2 regions of the Aestuariimicrobium sp. T2.26MG-19.2B genome follow, and region 2 is predicted to be linked to the other one. Evidence: predicted binding sites of a transcription regulator. Region 2 holds the regulator's gene; the other holds the start of a gene.
The links. Region 2 encodes HrcA, which represses chaperone genes, less so after heat shock. Its sites were predicted from a motif close to TTGGCACTCGNNNNNNNCGAGTGCCAA; they were not measured.
Positions count from the first base shown of each region.

Region 1: the regulator HrcA is predicted to act here: its motif matches at 2,797-2,823, upstream of groL (chaperonin GroEL).

Region 1 covers NZ_CATNLW010000001.1:552,362-560,211, forward strand. The annotation lists gene QQZ11_RS02580 (glycoside hydrolase family 27 protein) at 1-60, shown strand, start outside; gene QQZ11_RS02585 (copper homeostasis protein CutC) at 245-946, opposite strand; gene groL (chaperonin GroEL) at 1,085-2,710, opposite strand; gene QQZ11_RS02595 (hypothetical protein) at 2,924-3,475, shown strand; gene QQZ11_RS02600 (DUF3263 domain-containing protein) at 3,402-3,695, opposite strand; gene QQZ11_RS02605 (Gfo/Idh/MocA family protein) at 3,861-4,925, shown strand; gene manA (mannose-6-phosphate isomerase, class I) at 4,922-6,106, shown strand; tRNA gene QQZ11_RS02615 (tRNA-Thr) at 6,587-6,659, opposite strand; gene QQZ11_RS02620 (class I SAM-dependent methyltransferase) at 6,918-7,625, shown strand; gene QQZ11_RS02625 (ROK family transcriptional regulator) at 7,772-7,850, shown strand, end outside.
Region 2 covers NZ_CATNLW010000002.1:694,464-702,313, forward strand. The annotation lists gene QQZ11_RS13055 (queuosine precursor transporter) at 1-623, shown strand, start outside; gene tgt (tRNA guanosine(34) transglycosylase Tgt) at 650-1,888, opposite strand; gene QQZ11_RS13065 (16S rRNA (uracil(1498)-N(3))-methyltransferase) at 1,885-2,622, opposite strand; gene dnaJ (molecular chaperone DnaJ) at 2,619-3,815, opposite strand; gene hrcA (heat-inducible transcriptional repressor HrcA) at 3,844-4,860, opposite strand; gene QQZ11_RS13080 (MBL fold metallo-hydrolase) at 4,934-5,836, shown strand; gene QQZ11_RS13085 (ATP-binding cassette domain-containing protein) at 5,902-7,850, shown strand, end outside.

The sequences.
Region 1 (7,850 bases), on a different contig from region 2:
GAGGCGACCTCTGAGGTCGTCATCGGCGCTCGCGACCTCGCCCTGTTCACCATCGGTTGAGCGCTGCGGGGGGCTCATCCGCTCCCCCGCGGCCCGGCCCGGTCGGGTACGACCGGGCAATCGTGCCGATCGTGTCGTCTGACGGGACTTGTTGCACCCCGGCCGCAATCTCTCGCTCCACGGCACACGATCCGCACGATTGGCTCGGCTGACCCCTCGGCGGACGCCCAGGGGGCCGAGGGTCTCAGCCCAGGTGGCGCACCTCGGTGTCGATCAGCGTGCGCCAACTGCGCACCAGACCGGAGTCGACCCACGCCTTGTACGAGCGGTCGGGTCGGGCGGGTGTGCCGATGTGGAACGCGCGGACCCCGGCTCGCACCAGCCACGGCACGTGTTCGGCTCGCAGTCCGCCGCCGGCCATGATCACCTGCGCCGCACCGGGTTCGTCCCTGGCCACCGCCAGCACCTCGTCCAACCCGTGTTCGAGACCGCGCGAGGAACCGGCGGTCAGCACCTGGTCGAACCCCGCGAAGCCACGCAGGGCAGCCCAGGCCTTGCGGTAGTCGAAGGCCCAGTCGATGGCGCGATGGAAGGTCCACGGCACGCCGATGCCCTCGGTCAGGCTGGTGACCACCTCGGTGTCGACCTCGCCCAGACCGTTGAGGAAGCCCAGCACCACACCGTCGGCGCCGGCGTCGACGTAGGCACCGATCAGACCTTTCAGGCGGGTGGCCTCGCCTCCGTCGGTCGACCAGCCCTCCCGCAGCCTCACCATCGGACGAATCTGGATCGAGGTGGCGGCTCGGGTGCGTTCGACCAGTGCGGGCTCCGGGGCCCTGCCCTCGTGGTCCATGGACCCGAGCAACTCGACCCGGTCGGCGCCACCCTCCTCGGCGCGACGGGCATCGTTCTCGTGGAGCGCGATCACTTCCAACAGTGCTGACATGGCACCAGTCTGGTGGAACTCCTGCTCCACGCCCGAAGCCTCGCCCGAAGGCGCAGAAAAACACCGGTGGGCGACCCCCACAAGGAGGGTCGCCCACCGGCGTTCGTACGGGTGGGGCTCAGCCCCGGAACGGCTGGATCAGAAGTCCATGCCGCCCATGCCACCGTCACCGCCGCCCGGGACGGGCGCAGCCTTCTCGGGCTTGTCAGCGATCACGGCTTCGGTGGTGAGGAACAGCGCGGCGATCGACGCGGCGTTCTGCAGTGCCGAACGGGTCACCTTGGCGGGGTCGATGATGCCGGAGGCGATCATGTCGACGTACTCGCCGGTGGCAGCGTTCAGACCGTGGCCGGCCTCGAGCGAGCCGACCTTCTCGACCACGACGCCACCCTCAAGACCGGCGTTGACGGCGATCTGGCGCAGCGGGGCGCCAGCGGCCGAGAACACGATCTGGGCACCGGTAGCCTCGTCGCCGGTGAGCCCGTCGACGTTGGCGGCCTTGGCGGCCTGGAGCAGGGCCACGCCACCACCGGCGACGATCCCCTCCTCGACGGCAGCCTTCGCATTGCGGACGGCGTCCTCGATGCGGTGCTTGCGCTCCTTGAGCTCGACCTCGGTGGCAGCGCCGACCTTGATCACGGCCACGCCACCGGCCAGCTTGGCCAGTCGCTCCTGCAGCTTCTCGCGGTCGTAGTCGGAGTCGGAGTTCTCGATCTCCTTGCGGATCTGCGAGACGCGGCCAGCGAGCTGGTCGGCATCGCCAGCACCGTCGACGATGGTGCACTCGTCCTTGGTGACGACCACGGAGCGGGCCTTGCCCAGCAGTTCGAGGGTGACACCGTCGAGCGACAGGCCGACCTCCTCCGAGATCACCTGGGCGCCGGTGAGGATGGCGATGTCGGTCAGCATGGCCTTGCGGCGATCCCCGAAGCCGGGAGCCTTGACGGCGATCGACTTGAAGGTGCCTCGGATCTTGTTCACGATCAGACCGGCCAGGGCCTCACCGTCCACGTCCTCGGCGATGACCAGCAGCGGCTTGCCCGACTGCATGACCTTCTCGAGCACGGGCAGCAGGTCCTTCAGGCTCGAGACCTTGGAGTTGACGATCAGCACGTAGGGGTCGTCGAGCACGGCCTCCATGCGCTCGGCGTCGGTGACGAAGTAGGGCGAGATGTAGCCCTTGTCGAAGCGCATGCCCTCGGTCAGTTCGAGGTCGATGCCGAAGGTGTTCGACTCCTCGACGGTGATGACGCCTTCCTTGCCGACCTTGTCCATCGCCTCGGCGATGACATCCCCGACACCGGGGTCAGCGGCCGAGATCGAGGCGGTGGCAGCGATCTGCTCACGGGTCTCGATGGGCTTGGCCTGCTTGAGCAGCTCGTCGGTGATCGCCTTGACAGCGGTCTCGATGCCCTTCTTGAGCTCGATGGGGTTCGCGCCGGCGGTGACGTTGCGCAGACCCTCGCGCACGAGCGCCTGGGCCAGCACGGTCGCCGTGGTGGTGCCGTCGCCAGCGACGTCATCGGTCTTCTTGGCAACTTCCTTGACCAGCTCGGCGCCGATCTTCTCGTAGGGATCCTCGAGCTCGATCTCCTTGGCGATCGACACACCGTCGTTGGTGATCGTGGGGGCGCCCCACTTCTTCTCCAGGACGACGTTGCGGCCCTTGGGGCCGAGGGTGACCTTGACCGCGTCAGCCAGGGTGTTCATGCCCCGCTCAAGACCGCGGCGGGCCTCAATGTTGAACTCAATGAGCTTTGCCATGGGGTAAGTCCTCCAGCGTCGGATACGTGTGCGTCAGGCATGGTGCCCGCGACGGACGGCCCATGGGGACCTCACCAGACCTGTCGGTGGCACTCGGACGCATCGAGTGCCAACTCATTTTTAGCACTCTCCCCATGCGAGTGCAAAGGATTCTCGAGTCCTGTGGACGCGCACCCGCACCGTCGCGGGTGGTGCGCTGGCAGCATGGAGGTCGTGACCCCCACCTCCTCCACCCGCACCCGCCCCTCGGCGATGGAACGGGTGCGCAACGTCGGCAACTGGGCCAACCTCTCCACCCCGATGGGACTGGCGATCGCCCGGGCCGGGGGAAGCCGGATCGTCCGCGGCCCGCGGGGGCTCACCCTGGCAGAGGGGTACCGACTCGGTTTCCCCATGGCTGGCGCCTTCACGGTGGGCAGCGTGGTGATCACCGCCCATCCGACCTGGGCCGCCGCCGAGGCGGCATGGCCCGGCACCCTGGAACACGAGGAGTCACACACGTGGCAGTGGACGCTGTGCCTGGGTGCACCCTTCCTCCCCCTGTACACCGCGGCCATGGGGTGGTCGTGGCTGCGCACTGGTGACCGCTCCTCGGCGAACGCCTTCGAACGGGCGGCCGACCTCGCGCTGGGCGGCTACGTCGAGCGGCCGCGCAGACCCCTCGCCGACGGGGTACGCCGACTGGTGGGGCTCAGCGCACGGACTTCAGGCGCCCGGCCGAACGGTGGTCACGGCGGGCGGCGCGCAGACGACGCAGGCGCTTGACCAGCAGCGGCTTGTGGGCCAGCGCGGCCGGGTCGTCCAGCAGTCGGTTGAGGATCTGGTGGTAGACGGTCGAGGTGATCCCGAATCGCTCCATGACCTCGGCGTCCTTGCCGCGGGGTGCAGCCCACCACGAGTCCTCGAAGTCCAGGATCGCGGTGTCGCGCTCGCTCAGGGCGGAGGCGTCGAGTGCGGTGCGGGGCTCGGGTGCGGCGGCTGACATGGACGTCATTCTAGGTCGGAATCACATGACTGTCATTAGCACCACGTGCACCCTCTTGATCCAGCCATCGCGGGGGCGGGCGGAGCACCAGCCGGCCGCGCGCAGCCGTCCCACAACCGGACGATCCGGGCGCCGGTGACCGCCGCCCCGTGCTTGGATGGGCCCATGAGCGACACCCCAGCGAACGTTTCCCTCGCGGCCCCACCCGTGGCCCCGGCGCCCGGTCCGATCACGCCCGTGACCGGCGAGAAGGTCCGCTGGGGGATCATCGCCCCGGGGCACATCGCCGAGAAGTTCGCCAAGGCAGTCACCTCCCTGCCGGACGAGGCCGAGCTGGTGGCCGTGGGTTCCCGTTCTGCCGAACGGGCTGCAGACTTCGCGGGACGCTGGGGCATCCCGCACTCCCACGGTTCCTACGCCGAACTGGTGGCCCGGGACGACCTCGACGTGGTCTACGTGGCCTCGCCACACAACCTGCACGGCGAGCAGGCCGAGTTGGCGATGCGCGCGGGCAAGCACGTGCTGGTCGAGAAGCCGCTGTCGGAGAGCCTTCACTCGTCACGCTCCATCATCGAGACCGCCGCGGATCAGGGGGTCTTCTGCATGGAGGCGATGTGGACCCGCTGCAACCCGTTGGTGATGCAGGCGCGGCAGTTGATCGCCGACGGCGCGCTGGGCGATCCCCGGTTCATGTGGTGCACCTTCGCCTTCCGTTTCGACGGGGACGACAGCCACCGCCTGCTCGACCCCGAGCTCGCCGGTGGGGCGATCCTCGATCTGGGCGTCTACCCCATGCACGCAGCCCACGTCCTGCTGGGCGCCCCCACCGGCATCACCGCTGAGGGCACCGAACACCCGCGGACGGGGGTGGACGCCACCTCGGTGGCCCACCTGACGTGGGACAAGCCCGGTGGCACCACCTTCGGCACCTTGGTCAGCTCCATCGATGCACGGGGCGACCAGCGGCTGAGCGTCTTCGGGACGAAGGGCCAGTTGGTGCTGGAGAACTTCCTCGCCCCCCTCGAGATGACCTTCACACCCGAGGGTGGGGAGCCACAGAAGTTCGTCACCCAGGACGCCGGCTTCCTCTGGCAGGTGCAGGAGGTGCATCGATGCCTGCGAGCAGGCAAGGCGGAATCGTCCGCGGTGCCCTGGCAGTCCTCGCTCGACGTGGCCGCACTGCTCGACCAGTGGCGCGCCGGCGTGGGCACCGGGACGGTCGGCCGATGAAGCTCATCACCGGTGTGGTCAAGGACTACGCCTGGGGGTCGACCGACTCGATCCCCACGCTGCTGCACACCGAGCCGACCGGGGAACCCCAGGCCGAGTACTGGCTCGGGGCGCACCTGGCCGGACCGGCCGTGGTCGAGGGTGACGGCACCCTCGACTCCTGGCTTGCCGACCACCCTGAGGCCCTGGGCGCCAGCAGTCGGGAGCACTTCGGTGACCGCCTCCCCTATCTGCTGAAGATCCTGGCCGCCGACCAACCGCTCAGCCTGCAGGCGCACCCCTCTCGCGAGCAGGCCGAGGCCGGGTTCGCGGCCGAGAACGAGGCCGGCATTCCCTTGGGTTCGCACCAGCGCACCTATGCCGATGACTGGCCCAAGCCCGAGATGATCGTGGCGCTCACCGAGATGGAGGCGCTCTGCGGCTTCCGCGACCCGCGCGAGACCGCAGACCTGTTCGACCGGATCGGTCCCATCCCGGGACTCGAGCAGGTGATCGGTCCGCTCACCCAACGCTCCGGCGACGCCGGCCTCGCGGAGACCTTCCTCGACGTACTCAGCCTCGACGACGGTCGGGTGCACCTGGTGAACGAGGTGGTCGCCGCGGCCGTCAATCACGTCGGCGACGAGGGCGAGGTGGGGCAGTTCGCGCGTACCGCCGTCGAGCTGGACGCCTTCCACCCCTCCTCCCCCGGGATCCTCGCCGCACTGCTGCTGAACCGGGTCCAGCTGCAACCGGGCGAGGCGATCTTCCTGCCGGCCGGCAACATGCACGCCTACCTCAGGGGCACCGGGGTGGAGATCATGGCGAACTCCGACAACGTGTTGCGTGGCGGCCTCACGAGCAAGCGCATCGACGTCGATGCCCTCGTCCAGGTGGTCGACTTCACCGCCGGACCCGTCGAGGTGCTCCGGGCCGAGCCAGAGTCCGACGGGCTGCTGCGCTTCCGCACCCCGGCACCCGAGTTCGCCCTCTGGCAGTTGGACACCCATGCCGACCACTCGGTGATGCTTCCCGCTCTCGACAGCGCCCGCATCCTGCTGGTGGTGGCGGGGCACGCCGCCGTGGCCACCGTGGGCGAGACCATCGAACTGGTGCAGGGCAAGGCGGTCTTCGTCCCGGCCGGTGAACAGGTGCAGGTCGACGGGAACTGTTCGGCATTCCTGGCTGCCGCTGGGGTCTGAGGCCCGGGTGGCCCGTGGCCCGGGGCAGCACGTGATGCTGGGCTTCTCTCAGTAAATGTCTTGGAGAAATTGAGGGGCCCGCCCCCCATGCGAACCGCTTCGACTGTAGCGTTCGAAGTGCGGGTCACCCTTCAACTCATCGCCCCACTCCCCCCGAGTGCTGGACGCCTCAACCCCCGGCCGAACCGAGGCTCCAACCTGGGACGAGTGCAAGGGTGACCCGCCGTATTCTTCCCTGGCAGTGTGCGGCGTGCGGGTTCTGAGACCGCGTCTGCGCTTCTGAGGGGGCCCTTTGCCCTCGTCCCGGACCGCTTGCCCGCGTTCCGCGCCAGCTGCCCTCACGAGGATCACTTGCCCTCGGAGTAGGACAGGGCAACTGCGCCGGACGAGGGCAACCGGTGCGCAAATGGGGCAAGCGGTGCGCAACAGGGGCAACCGCACGGGACGAGGGCAACCGCATCGGCGCCCACCCACGACGAGAGCCCCCTGCGGGAGTCGAACCCGCGACCCCCTGTTTACAAGACAGGTGCTCTGGCCGCTGAGCTAAGGAGGCGCTGCCCCACCGGTGACCCGGCGCGGGCTCGCACCATTGTGGCCCACCGCGGCCAGTGGCCGCGACCCGACCGCCGCAGCCGCCACGGAAGGTCCGTACCGACAGTCTCCGACGCATTCCGCTCCGAACTGGCTTGCCGATGGCCCTCCGGCACCCCATACCGGTCACAGCGGGAACGGGCTGCTGGATCGGGTCACCCGGTCGAGCCAAGTCCACCCCTAGGCGTTGCCCCGGAGCGAGCCCTGCAAGAATCACCGGGTGGCAGCCGAACAGAATCCCCCCACCCAGCCAACATCGACGCAGCCGACATCGATACAGCCGACCGAGCGCCGGCCCAGCCAGGCCCAGCCCGAGCCGGGAAGCCCCGAACCGAGCCAGTGGGTGCGGATCACATCCGCCGATCCCGACCACAGCCACCGCTACATCCAGCGCTTCAAGACGATGGCCTCCAACGGCGCCGACCTGCACGGCGAGACCCGCATGATCGACGCGATGGTGCAGCGCAATGCGCACATCCTCGACGCGGGCTGCGGTCCGGGTCGGGTGGGAGGTGAACTCCAGCGACGTGGCCACCGGGTGGTGGGGGTCGACGTCGACCCCGTGCTCATCGACGAGGCGCGACGGGTGAACCCCGAGGCGACCTGGGTGGTCTCCGACCTGGCCCTGCTCGACCTCCCCGCCGTCGGCATCAACGAGGGATTCGACGCGATCGTGTGCGCCGGCAACGTGATGACCTTCCTGGCGGCCTCGACCCGGGTGGGCGTGTTGCGCGCGTTCGCCCGGCACCTCGCACCCGGCGGACGAGCAGTCATCGGCTTCGGCCAGGGCAGGGGATACGAGTTCGCTGACTTCATCCGCGACGCACACGAGGCAGGTCTCCGCCTGCAACTGGGGTTGAGCACCTGGGACCTCAAGCCCTTCGAGGAGGAGTCCACCTTCCTGGTGGCGGTCTTCGGACGGGGGTGAGAAAGATCCCGTGCAGCCTGCGTGAACAATCTCACTCGGAACCCTTGACGATGCCCCCCTCGGGGCGAATGCTCTAGCCATCTGGAAACTTTCCAGATGATTGATCGCCGACGACGGCGGCCAGCTCTGGGGCGAGAGGGGACGGCATGCGCATCGGTGGTCCCCGCGCCTTGAGGGCCATGAACGACCGAGCGTCCCTGCAGGCCCTGGCCCTGCGCGGCCCCA
Region 2 (7,850 bases):
TGCTGGCCAGCATCAGCGTGGTCGTGATCCTGTCGAACATCGGCGGCTCCAAGGGGGTGCAGTTCGGACCGATCATCACAGACGGTGGCTTCTTCCTGTTCCCGCTGGCCTACATCCTCGGCGACGTCATCACCGAGTTGTACGGCGCGAGGGCGGCCCGCCGGGCGATCGTGATGGGATTCATCGCCGCGGTCGTCTCGGTGATCTGTTACGCCATCATCATCGTGCTGCCCGGGTTCAACGACGACTACGGCATCGCGAAGCAGTCAGCCCTCGAGACGGCCCTGGGCCCCGTCTGGCAGATCGTGCTCGCGGGGCTGCTGGGCTACGCAGCGGGGCAGACGCTCAACTCGACCGTGATGGTGCTGATGAAGAGGCGCACCCTCGAGCGGGGGCTGTTCGCGCGACTCGCCTCGTCCACCGGTCTGGGCGAGTTGGTCGACACCCTGGTCTTCTGCACCGTGGCAGCGACCGCGATCGGTATCACCACCGTCGGCCAGTGGGCCAACTACACCCTCTTCGGATTCGTCTACAAGGTGGCGGTGCAGTACGCCGTCATGCCGGCCACCGCCTGGCTGATCAAGTGGCTGAAGCGCCACGAGCCCAGCTACCGTCCCCGCTGAGCCGCTCGTCCACCGGGACCCGGCCCTCAGAGCTCGGTGGACCGCCTGCGGGCGTGGAACCGACCCAGGAATTCCGTGCGCAGGTCGTCGAAGTCGCCCGACCTCACCGAGGCCCGGATCTGGTCGACCAGTCGCACCGTGAACCGCTCGTTGTGGATGGTCGCCAGCGTCGAGGCGAGCATCTCCTTGGCCTTGAACAGGTGGTGCAGGTAGGCACGCGTGTAGTGGGCGCAGGTGTAGCAGTCGCACTCCTCGTCCAAGGGCACGAAGGCCCGGCGTGAGGCCGCGGTGTTGACGTTGAACCGTCCGTCGACCGTGTAGATGGCGGCGTTGCGGGCCACCCGCGAAGGGTTGACGCAGTCAAAGGTGTCGGCGCCCGCCTCGACGGCGGCGAAGAAGTCCTCCGGCTCCGAGATGCCCAGCAGGTGACGGGGCTTGTCGAAGGGAAGTTCCTCGCAGACCCAGCCGATGATGGTGCCCAGGTTCTCCTTCTCGAGCGCACCACCGATGCCGAAACCGTCGAAGGACTGCCCGTCGACCTCCATGGCCGCCAGGTCGCGCGCCGCCTTGCGTCGCAGGTCTTCGTACTGGGCTCCCTGCAGCACCCCGAAGAGCGCCTGGTACGGCTTGTCGGCGCGTTCGCGGGTCAGGGTGGCATGGGCCGCCAGGCAGCGCTCGGCCCACAGCCTCGTCCGTTCGAGGGACTCCTCCTGGTAGGCACGCGTGTTCATCAGCGTGGTCAGCTCGTCGAAGGCGAACATGATGTCGGCACCCAACTCGTGCTGCACCCTCATGCTCACCTCGGGGGTGAACCGGTGCCTCGAACCGTCGAGGTGGCTCTTGAAGGTGACCCCGTCTTCGTCGACGTGGGCCATCCGCTCCTTGCCCTCGGCGATCACCTCGTCACTGGAGACGCGCGAGGCGTCCATCGCCAGCACCTTCTTGAACCCGGCACCCAGGCTCATCACCTGGAAGCCGCCGGAATCGGTGAAGGTGGGGCCCGGCCAGTTCATGAACCGCCCCAACCCGCCTGCCTCGTCGACCAGATCGGATCCGGGCTGCAGGTAGAGGTGGTACGCGTTGGCGAGCACCGCCTGCGTCCCGACCTGGGCCACCGTCTCGGGCAGCACGGCCTTGACGGTCGCCTTGGTGCCGACCACGACGAACGCGGGGGTCTCGATCTGTCCGTGTGGGGTGTGGATCACCCCGGCCCGCCCGAGCCCGTTGTCGAGCACGGCATCGGGCACGAAGCCGAACTCGCTCACGGCCGCACCGCGGCCAGGGTCTGCAGCTGGGTGACGGCGATGGCGGCCGCCGTCGAGGAGCGGAGCACTCCGTCGCTGATGACGACCGGACGAGCCCCCGCCTCGGTCAGCTGCAGCAGTTCCTCGGGGGCGATGCCGCCCTCGGGCCCGACCACCACGGTCACCGTGCCGGAGTGGGGCAGGTCGAGCGAACTGAGCGGTTCGGTGGCGTCCTCGTGCAGCACCAGCACCAGGCCCTCGTCGGCCACCACCTGCTTCACCAGCTGGGGAGTCGTCACCAGTCGATCGACCACGGGCACGCGGAACCGACGGGACTGCTTGGTGGCCTCACGGGCGGTGGCCGCCCACTTGGCCAGTCCCTTGTCGGCCTTGGCGTCCCACCGGACGATCGACCGGTGCGACTGCCAGGCAACGATCTCGGAACAGCCGATCTCGGTGAGCAGTTCGACCGCCAGGTCGCTGCGGTCGCCCTTGGCCAGGGCCTGCACCGCCCGGAAGCGGAGGGAGCCCTCCGCGGAGCTGAGCACCTCGTCCACCCGCATCCGGATCCCCTGCTTGGTGACCTCGACCACCGGGCCGTGGACGGCGCGTCCCCGGCCGTCGGAGACGAGTACCGACTCCCCCACCCGGATCCGCTTGACCACGGCCGCGTGGCGTCCCTCGTCGCCGGTCAGTTCGACCACCGAGCCGGGAACCGCGCCGTCGATCTCCCCGAGGAAGAGCGCGTCGGTCATCCGCCGAAGGCTTCCTTCAGGCGTCCGAAGACTCCCTTGCCGTGCTTGGTCATCTTGGGCACCACCGAGGTCTCGTCGCGCAGTTCGGCCAGTCGGAGCAGCAGTTCTCGCTGCTCGTCGTCGAGCTTGGTGGGGGTCTGCACCAGCAGGGTGACACCGAGTTCGCCCCGTCGTCCGCTGCGAAGGTTGGGCACGCCGCGTCCCTCGACCACCAACCGCGTGCCCGACTGGGTACCGGTGGGGATCTCGACGTCGACCCAGCGGTCGGCCTCGTCGGTCTCCTCGCGTTCGGATTCCAGGGTGGCGATCTGCACCGTGGTGCCCAGCGCGGCGGCGGTCATCGGTACCCGGATCACCGTCTCGAGGTTGTCGTCCTCGCGGGTGAAGGTCTCGTGGTTGGCCACGATCAGTTCGACGTAGAGGTCACCGGCCTGGCCACCACCGGGACCCACCTCACCCTGAGCCTCGAGGTGGATGCGGTTGCCCGACTTGACCCCGGCGGGGATCTTCACGTTGATGGTGCGCTTGTGCCGGACCCGACCCTCCCCCGAGCACTCGGTGCAGGGATGGGCGATGATCGAGCCGAAGCCGCGGCAGTTGGGGCAGGCCTGGGAGGTGCGGATGTCGCCGAGGAAGGATCGCTGGATCTGGGTGATCTCGCCGTGCCCGTCACAGACGGTGCAGGTGACCGGCTCCTGGCCGTCCTCGGAACCCTTGCCGGCACAGGTGGGGCAGACGACCGCCGTGTCGATGCTGATCGGCTTGGTGAGACCGAAGGCCGCCTCGGCGAGGGTCAGCTGGGCGCGCACCAGCGCGTCCTGACCACGCCGCACCCGGCTGCGGGGTCCTCTCGAGGACTGGGCCCCGAACATGGCGTCGACCAGGTTGGTGAAGTCGAACCCGGCACCACCGAAGTTGCCGCCGAACCCGTCGAACCCCTGGCCGCCGCCGAAGCCGCTGAAACCCGACCCCATCGGGTCTCCGCCGCGGTCGTAGACGGCCCGCTTGTTCGGGTCGTGCAACACCTCGTAGGCCTCTTGCACCTGCTTGAACTTCTCTGCCGAATCGGCATCGGCTGCGACGTCGGGATGCACCTTCATCGCCATCCGGCGATAGGCCTTCTTGATCTGCTCGGGGGTGGCGTCGCGGGCGACGCCGAGAACCTCGTAGTAGTCGGTCTGGGAGGGGCTCATCTGCGTTGGGACATCCTTCTGGGGTTGGTCAACCTTCTGACAGGAAACGGCCGAGATATCGCGCGACGGCACTCACCGAGGCCATCGTCTGGGGGTAGTCCATGCGGGTGGGGCCGACGACCCCGAGGCTGGCCCATGCCGAGGCCTGTGGGCCGTAGGCGCTGGCCACCATGGACGTCGAACGCAGCTGTTCGACGGAGTTCTCGTGCCCGATCCTCACCCCGATCTCGTGGCCCTGCACTGTCTCACCAAGCAGGCGGAGCAACACCACCTGCTCCTCGAGCGCCTCGAGCACCGGCTTGACGGTGCTCTCGAACTGGTCGGTGAAACGGGTGAGGTATGGCACTCCGGCGACCGCCACGCGGGCCGAGGCCCGGTCGACGGCCAACAGTTCGAGCACCGTGGCCACGAGGGCGGCCGCGGGCATGGCGTCGTCGGGTGAGATGTCGGCCAAGAGGGCCGTCAACTGCTGGGCGGCCTGCGAGGTGGCGAGGCCGACGATGCTGCCGTTCAGCTTCTCGCGCAACCGCGCCAACAGGGCCTCGTCGTGATCAGGCAGCTCGATCACCTGCTGCTCGATACGCCCGGTCGACGTGATCAGCACCACCATCACCCGGTCAACGGTGAGGCTGACGAGTTCGACGTGGCGGACGATCGCCGAGTTCGACGCCGGGTACTGCACGATCGCCACCTGCTGGGTGATCTGCGCCAGCAGGCGCACCGTCCTCAGCACGATGTCGTCGACGTCGACCGCACCGGAGAGGAACGTCTGGATGGCTCGCCGTTCGGCCGCCGACAGCGGCTTGATGCTGGCCAAGCGGTCGACGAAGATGCGATAGCCCTTGTCGGTGGGGATTCGTCCGGCGCTGGTGTGGGGCTGCGTGATGTAGCCCTCCTCCTCCAGCACCGCCATGTCGTTGCGCACGGTGGCGGGCGAGACGTTGAGCTGGTGGCGATCCACCAGGGCCTTCGACCCGACTGGCTCGCGCGACTCGACGTAGTCGGTGACGATGGCGCGGAGCACCTCGAGTTTGCGGTCGTCCATGGTCACCTCCTGCCGGCCGGTGGCGCTGGCACTCCGCCAGGCCGAGTGCCAGTGTAACGCTAGGCTCGCGGACATGGAGTTCTCTCTGGGTCAGTGGCAGCCCGTGGCCGACCGCGTCTGGGTCGCCGTGGCGGAGCCCGCCTCGGTCAACATCGGGCTCGTGGTCGGCGACCGCGCCGTACTGGTGGTCGACACCGGATCCTCGCCCGAGCAGGGCGCGATGATCGCCGCATCCGCCGCCGAACATGCCGGACGACCCGTCACGCACGTGGTTGTCACGCACGACCACTTCGACCACTTCTGGGGGTTGGCCGGCTTCGGGTCCGAGGTGGTCTCGATCGCGCACGAGTCCGCGCACCTGCCCACAGGCGATGGGCGTGAGGTTCCTGACGGCCCTGGCGAGCCGACACCCGCCGTCCCGGAGGGCCTGGCGGCCGCCACGACGACCGTCGCCATGGTGAAGGCGATCGACCTGGGCGGGGCCAGGGCAGAGATCATCCACCACGGGCGTGGTCACACCCAGGGCGACCTGGTGGTGCACCTGCCCGAGCGGGACGTCGTGTTCACCGGAGACCTCGTCGAGGTCGGCGCCGAACCCAGTTTCGGGCCCGACAGCACCGTCGAGACCTGGGCCGCCACCCTCGACGGCATGCTGGGCGCCACCCTGGACTCGACCCGTTTCGTGCCCGGCCACGGTTCCGTCGTCGACAAGCAGGTCGTCTTCGAGCAGCGCGCCAACGTCTCGACCATCTACGGCCAGGCCGAACAACTCGTCGGTCGGGGCATCAGACTCGATCAGGCCCTCGAGGCACTCGACACCCCGGAGATCGACGGACGACCCCACCCGGGGGCCTCTCAGTGGGACTGGCCGTACTCAGCTCGGACGATCCGCACCGCCCTTCCCCTGGCCTATGCCGAACTGGCTGCCAAGGGCCTCGAGCCCCGCACCTCCCTGCCGCTGCTGGGACGCCTCTGAGGAGGACCGTCCAGCGATAATTGGCGCGCAATTCGTCAGTCCCTGGACCTAGGCTGGTCGGCGCCATGAGCACCAGCACCAGCACCGCGCCCATCGCGGCGATCGTCACCGATTCCACCACCCGCACCGTCGACTGGCGGCGCCTCGTCACGCCGGTGAACACCGTGGCGCTGATCGTGCTCGCCATCGGCTCGCTCGCGATGGTCCTCGGCAATGTCTTCGCCGGCCAGGTGGCCCAGCAGCCCAGCTGGCAGGTCGTCCGCTGGCTCGCCATCGCCATGATCGGCGGCTCGATCCTCGACATGTCCGGTCGATACCTGTGGTTCGGCGAGATCGACCGGGTCGAGGGCGGGCTTCGTCGAGACCTCCTCGATGCTGCCCTCAACCAGCCGCTGGCCCACCTCGGCGAGCAGGCCGTCGGTGAGGTGCTCGACCGTGTCGACGACGACACCCGCGAGGTCGGCAACCTGATGCGCTGGCAGTCGTGGATGGTGCTGCGTGCCCTCTTCGGGGCCGTGCCGATGTGGATCATCGCCGGACTCACGTGGTGGCCGGCCTGGTTCATGTTCCCCGGCTTCGCGGCGCTCACCTGGCTGGGCATGCGCTCACTGCTCAAGCCCATCCAGGAACGCAAGATCGTCGAGGAGGCCGCGTGGACCGACCATGCCGCCGCCCTCGAGGAGGGCATCGCGGGTCGGGACGACCTGCGCACCAGCCTGGGTCAGTCGTTCGCCATCCGCCGACTCGCGCAGCTCTCGGCCGACGTGCACCGCAAGTTCAAGGCCGTGCTCGACCTGGAGAAGAAGATCCTGCTGCGCGGCATCATCCTGCTCAACGCGCTGCTCGCGGCCGTGGCGGTGATCGGCGCGACGATGGCCACCCGGGGCCACACCTCGGTGGCCCAGCTGGTCACCCTGTTCCTGATCACCACCCAGTTCGTGGGCGTGGTGGGGTTCGTCGCCGAGCAGATGCCCGACATCCAGGCCGGGCTGGGTGCCGTCGCACGGCTGCGGCAGATGATGGCCCTGCAGCCCGAGCCCGTGGGTGGTCGCCAGATCGAGTCCGACGAGGTCGACCTCGAGTTCCGCCATCTCACCTTCGCCTATGACGAGGGCACGTTCGCGCTGCGCGACATCGACCTGCACGTGCCTGCGGGCCAGACCCTCGCGCTCGTGGGACGCTCCGGATCGGGCAAGTCAACCCTCGCCTCGCTGATCTCGAGGGCGGTGGAACCCAGCCCCGGCATGGTGCTGCTGGGCGGTGTGGACGTGCTCGACCTGGATCTGCAGAACCTTCGCCGCCAGGTGGGTGTGGTCACCCAACGCACCGAGATCCTCGCGGGCACGCTCGCCGAGAACATCACCCTGTTCGCCGACCTGCCCCGCCGACGTGTCGTCGAGGTGATCGACGAACTCGGGCTCACCGACTGGGTGGCCGGACTCGACCAAGGACTCGACACCCTGCTCGGGCCGGGCGGCACCACCCTGTCGGCCGGTGAGGAACAACTGGTGGCGTTCGCGCGGCTGCTGATCCGCGACGTGCACGTGGTCGTGCTGGACGAGGCAACCGCCCGCATGGACCCCCTCACCGAGCACCGCGTCGTCGCCGCCAGCGACCGACTGCTGCGCGGACGCACCGGTCTGCTCGTGGCCCACCGTCTGTCGACCATCGCCCGCGCCGACCTGGTGGCGGTGATGAGGGCGGGCGAACTCGTCCAGTTCGGGTCACAGACTGCCCTCAGCCGCACCGAGGGCCCCTTCCGTGACCTGTTGCGATCGGCCGGTAGCGCTGGCGTCGGCGTCGACGAGCCGGACGATGCCCGCCCGGTGGCCCTGCCCCAGGCGGGGGCCGAACACGCTGCCGCCCACGCCAACGGGTCGCTGGTGGAGTCCGTCGGGTCGGCACGCCGACGCCGCGAGGTGCTCGCGCGGGCAGCGGTCGAGACGGGCCCGAGCCTGGCCCGCGGCATCTGGAGTGCGCTCACGGTGCGCCCAGAGTGGGGCCTTCTCTCGGT